2 regions of the Bacillus sp. DX3.1 genome follow, and region 1 is predicted to be linked to the other one. Evidence: riboswitches for the same ligand, from Rfam matches in the RefSeq annotation. Region 1 holds a riboswitch; the other holds the start of a gene.
What was found. Region 1 has a riboswitch for thiamine pyrophosphate ahead of thiC (phosphomethylpyrimidine synthase ThiC). Riboswitches for the same ligand answer to the same signal wherever they lie in the genome.

Region 1 (7,579 bases):
TGCGGGCAGTAATACCCCCACCTCAAATTTCTGCAGAAAGCAAAGAAGTTAGGTGGGGGATAAACTGCCCATAAAAGCCCGATTGGTGAGGGCTAATAATCAGTGGGGGATGAAGAAAACCCCCACTGATTAAAGTTTCACTTTATATCGATTTTTTAATTTGTATTTATATAGAACCCCATAAATCTCACAATTTTAGTTTTGCCAGGTAATATCAGTAACCCAGCGAAGCGTTTGAGGATTGAGGAGTGTTTGGGCGGTTTGACTGTCGGAGTTTAATGCATTCCAAAGTTGTGTCCATCCTTGCTCAGGTGTATTGTTCGTCCCCGAACAGCCACCTTGGTCCAGACAGGCTTGGTATTGTGTCATGACTCCTGCGATAATCATAGGATTGCTAGGATTCTTCGTGAAAGAGTATTTAACTAGGTTGGCCCATTCTTTTGCCTGTGCACTATTTGTGGTATAGATTTCCGGAAGTGGAGATGAAATCCCGGATCCCCAGGATATATACCAGACATCGTCCTGAGTCCATCCGTTATTACAATTTCCATAAGGTGGGCATCCTGCTGCATCACCATAATTGTATAGTGTAATGAAAGGTTTGCCGCTATTTAAAAAGTATGATTTATAGCTATCAACCCATGCTCGTGTGTTTCTTGGAGTATTCCATCCCATCTCCATATCGCTTGCAGCGGCTATTGTGATGTTAGAGTAACCCTGGCTTTGAACCCATAATTTTACCTGCTCAACCATGGATGCCCACGCTTGAGCGTGTTGAGAGGAAGCGCCTTTCTTATTATTTGTTCCAATGGCAATGACCACCTGTGAATCATTTACATTATAATCATGATATCCCTGGGCAAAAGCTTTCACCGCGTTGGCGATGTCCGTGGTCGAAGCAAAGGTATTCCCCGCTCCAAAACCGCTGAAAAGAAGTGTACCGTATACTTTAGTTTTCCTGACATATTCAGGCCAACCAAAGTCTAACACCACGATATCATCTCGCATCCCCGAAGCTTCTCCCAGTTGCTTCCCCTCTAAATAAAGCGTACTTGTGTCCACTGTACTCATAAATCGGCTAAGTGAAGAAGGTGGTGCAGGTGGTGCAAGTGGTGCAACAGTCAGTTGAGATTGAATTTTTTGTATGAGAATTTCTTGGGACTGGTCTAAGTTATCTTGAACAGTTGCTAATATATTTTCTTTCTTAGCGTAAGCCCCTACTTGAATCCCATCTACAATGACACGATAGATATTCGACTTTTTTGTTAGATTAAAAGCTCTAGCTAAACCATTTGCATGACCTTCTGCAACCTTTTGGCGCCAGTTTGCATCTTTTAAATTTGTAGCATCTTCTACGTTCGTGATGAATCCATTTTCTGTTAATAATGCTGGCATATAACTTTCGCGCAGCACATGAAAATCCGCCTTTTTTTTGCCTCTATCAAATAGTTCATTTATTTTTGTGATTTCTTCATGCAAGATATTTTGATAAGTTGCTGTTTGTGAAGAATCGGTAAGCCCATTATATATAAAATCTTCATATCCCTTTGCGCTATTACTATCCGCAGAATTTATGTGAATAGAGAGAAAATAATTTGCTTGCCAAGTATTTGCCGCATTTGTACGTTCAGTTAATGAAACAAATACATCAGTCTCACGGCTCATCTTCACATCAACGTTCTCATAATTATTTAGCAGTAGAGAACGAATGCGAAGAGCAATATCTAAAGTGAGATCTTTCTCTAATAATCCATTCCCTATTGCGCCGCTATCAGTACCGCCATGCCCAGGATCTAAATATAATTTAAACAAAGCTTGTCCTCCTTTAATGTTTTTATGCTATCTTATGTAATAATCAAAAAAAAGGAAATGGACAAACGTAGTTTAATAGAAAATTGATTTAATAGCCTAATATTACTTCTGATAATGAGCGATTATGTGAATGAAAAGTCCCTTCAGAGATTAAAATGTACCCTATAGAGTAGACACTAAAAAAGTCTCCCTATAGGGTTTTTGTATATAATTAAGAAAAACATAAAGACTGGGGAAATTTATGAGTAAAAAGGTTTTTACAGAGAAAGAAATTAAGCTGTTATCATCTAATCAATATGTTAAATCTGTCAGTTCAAAAAGTATCACATATACGGATAAATTTAAGCGTATATGTATTGAGGAAAAAGAGAAAGGCAAGTTTCCAAGACAAATCTTTGAAGAATGTGGGTTTGATGTAGAAATCTTAGGAATGGATAGAATTAAGGCAGCGAGTAAAAGATGGAAAAAGGCTTACAATGAAAATGGGATTAGCGGCCTACGTGACACTAGATTTGGAAATTCAAAGCGTTCTAGAGAAAGAGAACTGACTCTAGAGGAGAAAAACGCTCGCTTAGAAGCTCAAATTAACTTACTAAAGGCAGAAAATGAACTGTTAAAAAAGATTCGTTTGATAGAAAGGGGGCTAAAAAAGTAGTCCTTCTTTCTAGCCAAAAATATATCCTGATTTGTTCAGTGATAGAAACATATCAACTCAAACATATGGTGAAATACCTATGTGGAATAGCCGGTGTCTCAAGAAGCGGTTATTATAACTATTTCTCTGTGAAATCACAGGAACGAAGACATCAAAAAGATGAAAAGGATGAGGTAGTAAAAGGGCTCATCCTAAAAGCCTTCCATTTCAAAGGTCGTAAGAAAGGGGCTCGCCAAATCAAAATGACTTTGGCGGGTCAATTTCAGGTTGTCTACAATTTGAAACGTATACGACGAATCATGAAGAAATACGACATTATATGCCCAATTAGAAAGGCAAATCCTTATAGACGAATTAGGAAAGCTACAAAAGAACATCGAGTTGTGCCAAACCTATTGAATCGCCAATTTAAGCAAGGAATCCCTGGTAAAGTCCTCCTAACAGATATCACATATTTATTTTATGGAAAAGGTCAGAAAGCCTACTTATCAGTCATTAAAGATGGTTCAACTGATGAAATTTTAGCCCATCATATATCAGAACGTATGACTGTAAAATTAGCTACAGATACTCTTCTAAAGTTAAAAAGGAACAAAAACTTTCAGAAAGCCAAAGATGCCTTGATTCACTCAGATCAGGGAATTCAGTATACGCACCCTAATTTTCAAAAAGCAGTTAAGAAACTAGGATTACAACAATCCATGTCAAGAAGAGGAAACTGTTGGGATAACGCTCCCCAAGAATCTTTCTTTGGCCATCTTAAAGATGAAGCTTCTATTCAAGCATGTACAACTCTAGATGAATTAAAAAAAGAAATTAAACAATATATGATCTACTACAATTATTACAGATATCAATGGAATTTAAAAAAGATGACTCCTGTGCAATACAGAGATCATCTTCTTCAAGCTGCCTAGGCTTTTTTTAAATGTCCTTTACAAAGGGTACATTTTAGATCTGAAGGGACTTTTCTAGGTTTCTAGATATAGGGAATACTGTTAAGTGGTGTGTTGTGATTGAGTATTTCTTGTAACATCGCGACATCTTTTTGTATATGTCGGCCATTCGACAAAGAATATCGATTAACCAACGCATTTCAGTGATATTTGTTGAGGGATAAAATGGTTTAATCTCTTTGCATTTTTCAGATTATCATGTATGATGAGAAAGTATTGAAAATTAAATCAGTGATAAACTAGGGGTGCCCAAGCAAGCTGGGCTGAGAGAGAAGTGCGAGAACTTCTTAACCCTCTGGACCTGATCTGGCTCGTACCAGCGTAGGGAAGTTAACGGCTTTACATAACTATGTCTTTATGAGCCAGGTCCTTGTTTTACTATGGACCTGGCTCTTTTTATTTTGGCATGCGCTGGTCACTAGTTCTTATTCTCGTCCTTGTCACGTGTAAAGCAGAAGCGGCTCGATCAGAACAGGAGGGGGATGGAGCTTCAGCCGAAGAGGCGTAGTTTGCCTCAGCGGAAGAAGCGAAGCCACCGACTGTTCTAGCCGCTGGAGCTGGATCTCAAGAAAAGCCGAAGCGGCGAAATGTCGCTGAAGTGAGAATCGAATTGCCCAGAAGTTGGTTGGAGATTCTGAGCAAGTTAGATTTGCCTGAAATGATAAAGGGGAGGAAACACAAATTATGAAGCAATCTGTTTCAGCTGAGCAAATTGAATTGAAGTCGAGTTTACCAGGGAGTAAGAAAGTCTACGTAGAAGGCACGCGTGAAGGTATGAAAGTACCGATGCGTGAGATTGCACAAAGCGAAACAAACGGTGTGCCAAATCCGCCGATTCGCGTGTATGATACGAGTGGTCCTTATACAGATCCTGCATACAAAGTGGAGCTTGAGAAAGGAATTCCAACGCCTCGTCACGGGTGGATTGTTACGCGCGGAGATGTGGAGGAGTATGAAGGTCGTGAAGTGAAACCAGAAGATGATGGTGTGAAAGCTACATCAGAACATACACCTGTGTTCCCGCAAATGGATCGTAAACCACTTCGTGCGAAAGAAGGGGCAAATGTAACGCAAATGCATTATGCTCGCAAAGGCATCATTACGTCTGAGATGGAATATGTTGCGATTCGTGAAGGTGTAGAACCGGAGTTTGTTCGTAAAGAAATTGCAGAAGGTCGTGCTATTTTACCAACAAACATTAACCATCCAGAAGCAGAACCGATGATTATCGGCCGCAATTTCCACGTGAAAGTAAATGCGAATATCGGGAACTCTGCCGTATCTTCCTCTATTGCAGAAGAAGTAGAGAAGATGACATGGGCAACGCGCTGGGGCGCAGATACAATTATGGATTTATCTACAGGAAAAAACATTCATACAACGCGGGAATGGATTATTCGGAATGCACCTGTACCAGTTGGAACTGTACCGATCTATCAAGCGCTTGAAAAAGTGAATGGTATCGCTGAGAACTTAACGTGGGAAGTATACCGTGACACATTAATTGAACAAGCAGAGCAAGGTGTAGATTACTTTACGATTCATGCAGGTGTATTGCTTCGTTACATTCCAATTACAGCGAAACGTGTAACGGGAATTGTTTCACGCGGTGGCTCTATTATGGCGCAGTGGTGTTTATTCCATCATAAAGAAAACTTCCTATATACTCACTTTGAAGAAATTTGTGAAATTATGAAACAATATGATGTTTCCTTCTCTCTTGGAGATGGCTTACGTCCAGGTTCGATTGCGGATGCGAATGATGAAGCACAATTCTCTGAGCTTGAAACACTTGGGGAATTAACAAAAATCGCTTGGAAGCATGATGTTCAAGTCATGATTGAAGGACCAGGGCATGTACCAATGCACTTAATTAAAGAAAATATGGAGAAAGAAATTGATATTTGCCAAGGTGCACCGTTCTATACACTCGGACCATTAACAACGGATATTGCACCAGGTTATGATCATATTACATCTGCAATTGGAGCAGCGATGATCGGCTGGTTTGGTACAGCAATGCTGTGCTATGTAACACCGAAAGAGCATTTAGGCTTACCGAACAAAGATGATGTTCGCGAAGGCGTTATTACCTACAAAATTGCGGCGCATGCTGCTGACCTTGCAAAAGGGCATAAAACAGCACAACAACGCGACGATGCACTTTCAAAGGCACGCTTTGAATTCCGCTGGCGCGATCAATTTAATTTATCATTAGATCCTGAGAGAGCAATAGAGTATCACGATGAAACATTGCCAGCAGAAGGCGCAAAAACTGCGCATTTCTGTTCGATGTGTGGTCCGAAGTTCTGTAGTATGAAAATTTCACATGACATTCGTGAATATGCAAAAGAGAATGATTTAGAAACAACAGAAGCAATTGAGCAAGGCATGAAAGAAAAAGCAGAACAATTTAAAGAAACAGGTAGTCATTTATATCAATAATAGTACGTGTTCAAAAGAAGGATAAAGAAATACGACAGCTATCTTTATCGGACCTTCTGAACATCCTCTAATAGAAATAGATCTTTCTGAACACCTTTTTCATCGTTTGATCACGTGTACCTAACTTAAACATAGAAGCCCCCTTTGCTAAGACGGTAGCAGAGGGGGCTATTATTATTTTTCTTTTAAGAACGTTCGGTCCTTTAAGAATAAATTCCAGAAGAAGATAAAGCCTGGTAGTAAAATCGCGATACCGACTGCATAGAGAACAAGCAGGGCATAGAATGTTTCTTTCGTTGTAAAGCTTGTAAATACAGTAACATCTGGATAGATGATATACGGTAAATGCGCGACACCGTAAGCGTAACTTGCAAAGGCATATTGTGCGACAATCGCTAAAACAGCGATGCGTGGCCAACCAAGTGCATCGTATTTTTGATTCGTCCACCAAAGGGAAGAATAACCGATTGCAAACAAAATAAGTGAAACTGTAAACCATGGAAATTGTTTAATTAATCCTTGCATGAGCCAATTTGTTTCTGGATCCATGACAACAAGAGCAATGATCGCAGTAACGAGTGTTGCTGGTCCAAGTACAATAGCATTGCGCCTGTAAATCCGATACGTATCTTCTGAGCCTTGTTCCCTCGCAAAATCAGCTAGAAAAAGAGAGGAGAGAAATAATTCAGAAGTTAATCCAAATAACATATACCAATAAATAACGGGGCTTGATAGAAGCTTCCCGTATAATAGTGTTTCTTTTCCACCAGACATCGTAATGTAAGCACCTTCTGTTACCGGAAGAACGGTAATTAATAGAGCTGGGATTAAGAGCCCGGTAATGCCAGAAATAAGGCGAAGCAAATGCTCATACTTTGGCAAGGAATAAGCAAAAACCATGAATGTGCTACGAATGGCAACAAGGACTAGAATTAATGTCACCGGTACGAACATGACTGTTGCCAATGTGAAAGCTGCCTTTGGAAAGAAGCCAAGAAATGCGACAACGACAAAGACGAGAAATGTATTGGTTACTTCCCAAGTTGGCGATAAGTAACGGTTGGCGAGCTTTCCTGCTAGTGTTGGGTGCTTCGCATATACCATTCCCCAGAACCCAGCTCCAAAATCAATGGAACCTAAAATGCTGTATACAAAGATAATCGCCCATAAAATGATAATGGCAATACTTGCTTCATGCACGTGGCCCACCCCCCTGATGTTGTAAGTCATTCTGCAGTGGATGGCGCTTGAAGAATGTTCGAAGTACGAAAATCGTTAAAGCACCAAGCCCGATGTATAAAATGACAAATAAAGCGAACAAAGGTCCGACAAAGTCAGCACGTGTTGCGGCATCCATTGTGCGCTGCATTCCATAAATGGTCCACGGTTGCCGGCCGCTACAGCTGAAAATCCACCCAAATTCAATGCCGAGCATCATAACTGGGCCGCATGCGGCAACCCCCCATAATAGCCATTTCGGAAATTCAGTACCTTTTTTACGATAAATAAGGTACCAATATAAAAGACCGATTGCGGCGACAGCAAAAGTGAAGGCTGCGGTACCGACCATTAAGTTAAACAGAGTATGGGTGTAAAAGGGTGGCCACGTTTCTTGTGGGAATTCATTTAATCCTTTTACGACAGTATTTGGATTCAACCCCACGAGCATGCTTAACATGTTCGGGAATTCCAGTGCGTATTTTAACTCGTG
Region 2 (7,579 bases), 840 kb from region 1:
AAACTTCGCTCCTGTTTGTTCTTTTAAGTCTAGTGCATAAGCTAATGCATCATCAAATACATCACCTTGTAACTCCACATGTGCACCGTATCGCTTTGTCGCAAGTACTTTACTAAGCGGAGCACCTTTTGGCATCACAATCGTACAAGGAATGCCGAGCATATTACTAGAATAGGCTACTCCTTGCGCATGATTCCCAGCCGATGCTGCAACTACACCATTCTCCAATTCACCTTTATTAAGAGAAACCATTTTATTATAAGAACCACGCACCTTAAAAGAACCAGTCTTTTGTAGATTTTCAAGCTTCAAATACACTTCATTATGTGATAACTCGCTAAATGTACTTGAGTAATCTAATGGTGTCGTATGTACAATGCCTTTCATTTTTTCATGAGCGGCTATAATATTTTGTAACGAAATCATTTTGTCGCCTCCGAAACGAAATAGATTCATACAGGTTAGTTTGAGCGGCACGGTTTGTTTTATACTGTAGAGTGACAATAAAACTGTTTACTCATAAATTAGGTCGTTCAAAATTCTTTATTTGAAAATGATTAATAAAGTGAAACCTTGATCAGTGGGGGTTTCTTCATCTCCCACTGCCCGTTAATGCGAGATAAAAAAGAACCCCTTCTTCACATCGAGAAGGGGTTTTCTACAAATAAATTTGCTTTTCAACTTATTATTTTTTCACTTGTTCAGCCAATCTCTTCGCACTATTATAAGGAGAATCCGCTAAACTAATTGCGGAAATAATCGATACTCCATCTGCACCTGCTTCAACGACTGAAGCGGCATTTTCAATTGTAATTCCACCAATGCCGACAATCGGTATCTTAATACCCGCTTCTCTAAAACGATGAAGACCATTCGTTCCTTGAACTGCTTTTGCATCCTCTTTTGTGCTCGTTGGAAAAATCGGTCCGACGCCTAAATAGTCTGCACCATTTGTAATTGCAAAACGTGCTTCTTCTATTGTATGAGCAGATACTCCAACAATTTTATCTCCCATTTTTTCACGAACTGTTGTAATTCCTTCATCGTCTTGCCCTACATGCACACCATCTGCATCTAATGCAATTGCTAATTCTACATCATCATTCACGATAAAAGGAACTTTATACTCTTTGCAAAGTGACTGTAACTGCTTTGCAAAATGCACCCGTTCTTCTCCAGTTAAAGCTCCTTCACCCTTTTCACGAAATTGAAAAAGTGTAACTCCACCATCGAGCGCTTCTTTCAATACTTGTAATGGATCTTTCCGGCAATTGTTACTCCCCATAATAAAATACACTTGTAACAACTCGGATATATATTGTTGATTAATACGCGCCATTTCTCTCATCCCTTCTTAACGAACTTCTTCTACATTTCCATATTGTTCAATATCAGCTGCAGTAACATTTGCTAACTGATTGAGAAATTCAATTTGGAAACTTCCTGGCCCTTGCTCCACTGTTTTGCTTGCTGCAATTTCCGCTGCTACGCCATAAAACGTTAAAGCTGCAACTGCCGCCTTCACATAATCTTTTTCAACCGCTGCAAATGCCCCCATTACAGATGTTAATAAGCAGCCCGTTCCTGTTACTTTCGTTAAGATTGGATGACCGTTACGAATGATAACGGTTCGCTCTCCATCTGTTACAATATCTTCTTTTCCGGTAATCACAGCGACTGTATCTACCTCATCAGCTGCTTGCCTAGCAATCCCTACAACATCCCCACTTCCAGCTCCTGCATCGACACCTTTAATTTCCCACTTTTCATTAATAACATTTGCAATTTCTGCTGCATTCCCGCGAATCATCGCTAATTTCACTTCACTTGGAATGTGTCTTGCTACTTCTGTTCGGTACGATGTAGCCCCGGCGCCAACTGGATCAAATAATACAGGTACATCATGTGAATTCGCTGATTTTCCGGCAATCATCATCGCTTCCACTTCTTCTGGACGAAGCGTCCCCATATTTAAGACAAGTGCCCCCGCAATACTAGCCATTTCCGCCACTTCTTCTTTTGCATATGCCATCACTGGTGATGCTCCTAATGCAAGTAAACCGTTAGCCGTAAAGTTTGTCACAACAACATTCGTAATATTATGCACAAGTGGATTAGACTCTCTCACTACTTCCACTACTTTTGCGATTTCTTGAATCTTCATTCCTTTTCCATCTCCTTGTCTCAATATTGGGAGATACAACAAAAAAGACACTTCGCGTATGCAAAGTGCCTTAACATGTGCTTTTACACTCTCCCTACGCTGGCATTATCCAACAGGTTCAAATGGTCAACGACAGATTAGCCGTACTCTCAGCTTGCATCCGCAAGCTCCCATGTGTTTTCTTATTCAGCTACTTCAGAGTTTACTCTTATTCTATGAAAATAACAAGCTCTTTACTTTACTATATAAAAATAGTGATAGGAAATAAATTCCTACCACTATTTCTCATATTATTTTAAGGCTTTAGATACTTCTTTCACCATTTCAGAAACAGACTCTAATCCGCCACCAGATAGGTACCAGTAGTTTGCATCAAGGTAAACTACGTTATTGTTTTTCGCAGCGTTTGTTTTGCTTACAAGTTCATTTTCAACAACTTGTTTTGCAGAAGATTCTCCGCCAACAACAGCGCCTCTATCAATTACGAATAAGTAATCAGGGTTTTTCTCAAGAATGTATTCAAATGAAATACTTTGACCATGAGAAGATGCCTCGATACCTTTATCTGCAGGAGTTACGCCAAATACATCATGGATGATACCGAAGCGTGAACCAGCACCATATGCACTTACTTTACCGTCATTCGCTAAGATAATTAAACCATTTTTACCATTTTTCGTTGCTTTTTCATTTAATGCTTTTACATCTTTTTCAACTGCTGCGATTTCTTTTTTCGCCTTATCTTCTTTACCGAAGATTTTTGCTAACATTTCTGTGTTGTCTTTAAATGATTTCATGTAATCTTTTGTTTCTTGCTCTACATAAATTGTTGGAGCAATATCAGAGAATTCTTTATAAGAATCAGATTGTCTTGCAGAAATAATGATTAAATCTGGTTGGATTTCGTTAATTTTTTCAAAGTCTGGCTCTTTTAAGCCGCCAACGTTTGTATATTTTTTATCTTTATATTTAGAAAGATACTGAGGCATGCTCTTTTGTGGTACGCCCGTTACTTCTACACCTAATTTATCTAATGTATCTAATGAACCGAAGTCAAATAACACAACTTTTTTAGGGTTTTTCTTAACTTTTGTTTCCCCAAGTTTATGCTTAATCGTGATTTCTGCTTCATCTTTCTTTGTTGCACTTGCTTCCTTCTTTTCAGAAGAATTATTACTACATGCTACAGCAACGATAGCTAGCATGAAAGTTAATAATAACATTGCTAATTTCTTCATTCGAATCACCTCTATAAATTTTTTATTAAAAATACAAATTAAAAAACCGACATAAAACCCTTCTTTTTAGGTGGGAGAGAGCATCCGTTCATGCATAGAAGCGGTCAGATCCTTTTCCTGCCCCAGACATAGTGAAAACAAAGAGAGAAAACGAGTGCAGGTCACCTTTTGTTATCCATAGCCGCGGCTTATATGTCGAAAAATCAAAATGGATTTATATAAATAACTTCCATTATGAAAAATAAATACAAATGTTATTGCCCGCTATTTCTTCAATATGGATGTCCATATCGTATATGTCTTTCAAAACAGCTGGGTCGATAATTTCATTTGTTGCTCCTTCTTTCATTACTTTTCCATCTTTCAAAGCAACGATATAATCGGAGTAACAAGAGGCAAAATTGATATCATGAATTACGATAACAATCGTTTTGCCAAGCTCTTCAACTAAGCGTCTCAGCACCTTCATAATTTGAACAGAGTGCTTCATATCTAGGTTGTTAAGCGGTTCATCTAACAAAATGTATTCTGTATTTTGGGCAATGACCATGGCAATATAAGCACGTTGCCTCTGTCCACCACTAAGCTGGTCGATATATTTATGTTGTATATCTTCTAGCTCCATATAACGAATGGCCTCTTCAATATGGTCCCAGTCTTCTTTCGACAGATTACCTTGCGAATATGGAAACCTTCCGAAGCTGACTAATTCTCGAATCGTAAGTCTAAGATTAATATGATTTGTTTGCTTCAAAATCGATATCTTTTTCGCAAGTTCACTGCTATTCCATTCACTAATCTCCCTATCTTCAATAAAGATTTCACCCGCATCCTTTTTTAATAGCCTGCTAATCATCGACAGAACTGTACTCTTCCCAGCTCCGTTCGGCCCAATAAAAGATGTGATTTTTCCTTTTGCTATTTTAATAGAGACATCCTCGACGACATTTTTATTTCCATATTGCTTTGATACATTTCTTACTTCTACCATGACTTGCTCTCCTTTAATAGAAGATAAATGAAGTACACTCCACCTACAAAGTTAACAATAACGCTTAAAGTTGTATTAAACTCAAATACCCTCTCAACGATTAATTGCCCGCCTACTAAAGCGATAATACTTATTAGGATAGAGCCTACTATTAAATATTTGTGCTGGTATGTACGTAAACATTCACGCGCGACATTCACCACAAGTAATCCTAAAAACGTAATCGGTCCAACTAACGCTGTAGAAATCGAAACAAGAATCGCGATAACAATCAAAAACTTTTTCACGACCTTATCATAATCAACTCCTAAGTTAATCGCTTCATCTCTTCCGAGTGATAAAACATCTAACAGTTTTAACTCTTTATACACATAAGCGAGAACCAATATAATGCCGATGATCGAAGTAATCAGTAACTCCGTCTTCACATTATTTACACTCGCAAACATTTTTCCTTGTATAATTTGAAACTCGTTCGGATCAATAAGCACTTGCATAAAGGATGATAAACTTTGGAATAATACCCCAAATATTAATCCAACTAACAGTAGGAAGTAAATGTTTTGTCCCTCTCTCTTAAAGAGAAATCTATAAAGGAACATTGAAAAAACAACCATTAAACTAATCGATATAAGAAAGTTAACATTCGTATTCATCATCGTTATATGTTTCGACCCAAACACAAATACAACAAAGGTTTGTATAAACATATAGAGCGAATCTAAACCAATTACACTCGGTGTTAAAATACGGTTATTGCTAATTGTCTGAAAAATCATAGACGAAAAAGCAATCGCTCCGCCAGTTATGACCATTGCCAACAATTTCTTTCCTCTTCTTGGCAATGCATAATCTAAACTATTCATATTTAAGTTAATAAATAAGAAAATCCCAATGACTATGACTGTTACAACGGCAAGCACTGCCAACATTTTTTTATGACTTGTATGTTTTCTATGCTGCATACGCGTTTCTCCTCATCAATAAATAAAGGAAGATTCCGCTTCCAATGACACCGACTGTAAGGCCAATGGAAATCTCATACGGATAAATAATGATACGTCCAAATATATCGCAAGCCAGGACAAAAACTGCCCCTAGTAAGGCTGTATGAGGTAAACTATTCTTTAAGTTATCCCCGCGATAAATCGAAACGATATTCGGGATAATAAGTCCTAAAAATGGAATCATTCCGACAGTCAAGACAACCAATGCTGAGATTAACGCAACGATAATTAGGCCGATATTTAACACTCGATTGTAATTCATCCCTAAGTTCGCTGCAAAATCCTCTCCCATTCCGGCAACTGTAAATCTGTTTGCATATAAAAATGCAATGATTACAAGCGGAATGCTCAAGTATAAAATCTCATATCTTCCTTTCATAACCATTGAAAAGTCTCCTTGTAGCCATGCAGAAATGTTTTGAATTAAGTCGTATTTATAAGCAAAGAATGTCGTAATAGAACTGATAATATTCCCAAACATAATCCCGACAAGTGGAATAAAAATCGTATCCTTAAACTTAATTCTCTTCAAAATTTGCATAAATAAAAATGTGCCAGCTAACGCAAAAACAAATGCAACAAACATTTTTTCAAGCGGACTCGCTGTTGTGAATAGCATCAATGAGACTAAAACTCCTAATCTCGCACTATCCATCGTCCCCGCAGTTGTCGGAGATACAAATTTATTTCTGCTCAGCTGCTGCATAATTAAGCCACTTATACTCAAACTCACTCCTGCAACAATAATGCTGATCAAGCGTGGCAGCCTACTGATAAATACGATTTGCACTTGTTCTTGATCTAAGTGCAAAATATCTATCGGTTTTATATCTTTTACACCGATAAAAATAGACGCAATTGATAAAACAATAAGCATGATAAACAAATATCTTTTTTTCATAATTTCTTCATGGTGCAGATTATGTTCTGTCGCCATCATTTGATTTAAAACAGATTATAATCCTATCATTTTATCCCCCTCATCTATTCATAGAATACTATAAATGAAAATGATTATCGTTATCGACCGAAGATGTATTTTACTACATCCAGTAATTGATTCCCTATCTGATATTTTAACAATAATCAGATAACCTCTTTTAATGATAATGAATTTCATTTAGATTGTCAACAAATTCCATTAATAAATTATCATTCATACCAATTTTTTATTTGTATAAGTAAAATATATAACAATAGTGAATGCTCCCTCCTTAACTAGTCAAAGATGTATAGTATTTAATTGATAATAATAGGCTAGAATCTTCGGCATAACTGAATCAAAAAAGGATGTATGCTATATTTAACTTACGGAAACTTGAAAGGATGTTGTTTTAAATATGGCAAAAAGTATTGTAATTGCTGAGAAACCTTCTGTTGCACGTGATATTGCACGTGTATTGAAGTGTGATAAAAAAGGAAATGGTTATCTTGAGGGAAATAAATATATCGTTACTTGGGCTTTAGGGCATCTCGTTACATTAGCAGATCCAGAAAATTATGATGTGAAATATAAAAAGTGGAATCTAGAAGATTTGCCAATGCTACCTGAACGTTTGAAATTGACAGTGATTAAGCAGACTGGCAAACAGTTCAATGCCGTTAAAAGTCAACTGACTAGAAATGATGTAAATGAAATAATCGTGGCTACAGATCCAGCCTTATCTCCATAAAATATATCTGTACAAAAAACCCCAAGATATACCTAACCCCTTATTTAATGAAAGTATTTACTTTTTTTATAATTGTACATAAATAAACAAGTATAAAATCCAAAGCATCTTAGCTCACTTTGAAATCTAGTTTAATTGAATTGATATAAATAATTTTATTAAACGTACAAACATATTTAAACGATTTAATCTATTGTACAAGCCATTAATCATTTATGTACTTCTTTTATATCCCTAAAGCCACCCTCTCCTTCTTTCTTCAACCTTTTAAAAACATTTCTCGCTCAGCTACAATTTATCTCCGTAAAATCTCCCCTAGTTCTTTTAAACTTTAAAACGTTACTTATACGCTTTTTTAATCAGTTTAAACAAAGTTTTTTCTGAATCTTATTTATAAAGTAGTACCTTTTTAAGAAAGTTTTTTAAAACAGTCTGTTAACTTAATAAAGCTTAAGATGTATTTCTTTCCTCATTAATGTAAAATTAAGGATAGAATTTCTTATAAA

Region 2: it holds a riboswitch for thiamine pyrophosphate, as region 1 does, so the genes downstream of both, thiM (hydroxyethylthiazole kinase) here and thiC (phosphomethylpyrimidine synthase ThiC) in region 1, are expected to answer to the same signal.

Annotation. Positions count from the first base shown of each region.
Region 1 is NZ_CP128153.1:4,829,791-4,837,369, reverse strand. Features, by position in the region: partial or broken gene QRE67_RS24365 (N-acetylmuramoyl-L-alanine amidase family protein) at 1,135-1,812, opposite strand; one part of gene QRE67_RS24360 (IS3 family transposase) at 2,054-2,426, shown strand; one part of gene QRE67_RS24360 (IS3 family transposase) at 2,426-3,384, shown strand; TPP riboswitch at 3,655-3,768, shown strand; gene thiC (phosphomethylpyrimidine synthase ThiC) at 4,108-5,868, shown strand; gene QRE67_RS24350 (cytochrome d ubiquinol oxidase subunit II) at 6,043-7,068, opposite strand; gene QRE67_RS24345 (cytochrome ubiquinol oxidase subunit I) at 7,061-7,579, opposite strand, start outside.
Region 2 is NZ_CP128153.1:490,994-498,572, reverse strand. Features, by position in the region: gene ilvA (threonine ammonia-lyase) at 1-426, opposite strand, end outside; gene thiE (thiamine phosphate synthase) at 686-1,339, opposite strand; gene thiM (hydroxyethylthiazole kinase) at 1,355-2,164, opposite strand; TPP riboswitch at 2,239-2,348, opposite strand; gene QRE67_RS02445 (siderophore ABC transporter substrate-binding protein) at 2,455-3,402, opposite strand; gene QRE67_RS02440 (iron ABC transporter ATP-binding protein) at 3,635-4,393, opposite strand; gene QRE67_RS02435 (iron chelate uptake ABC transporter family permease subunit) at 4,387-5,358, opposite strand; gene QRE67_RS02430 (ABC transporter permease) at 5,348-6,301, opposite strand; partial or broken gene QRE67_RS02425 (toprim domain-containing protein) at 6,741-7,055, shown strand.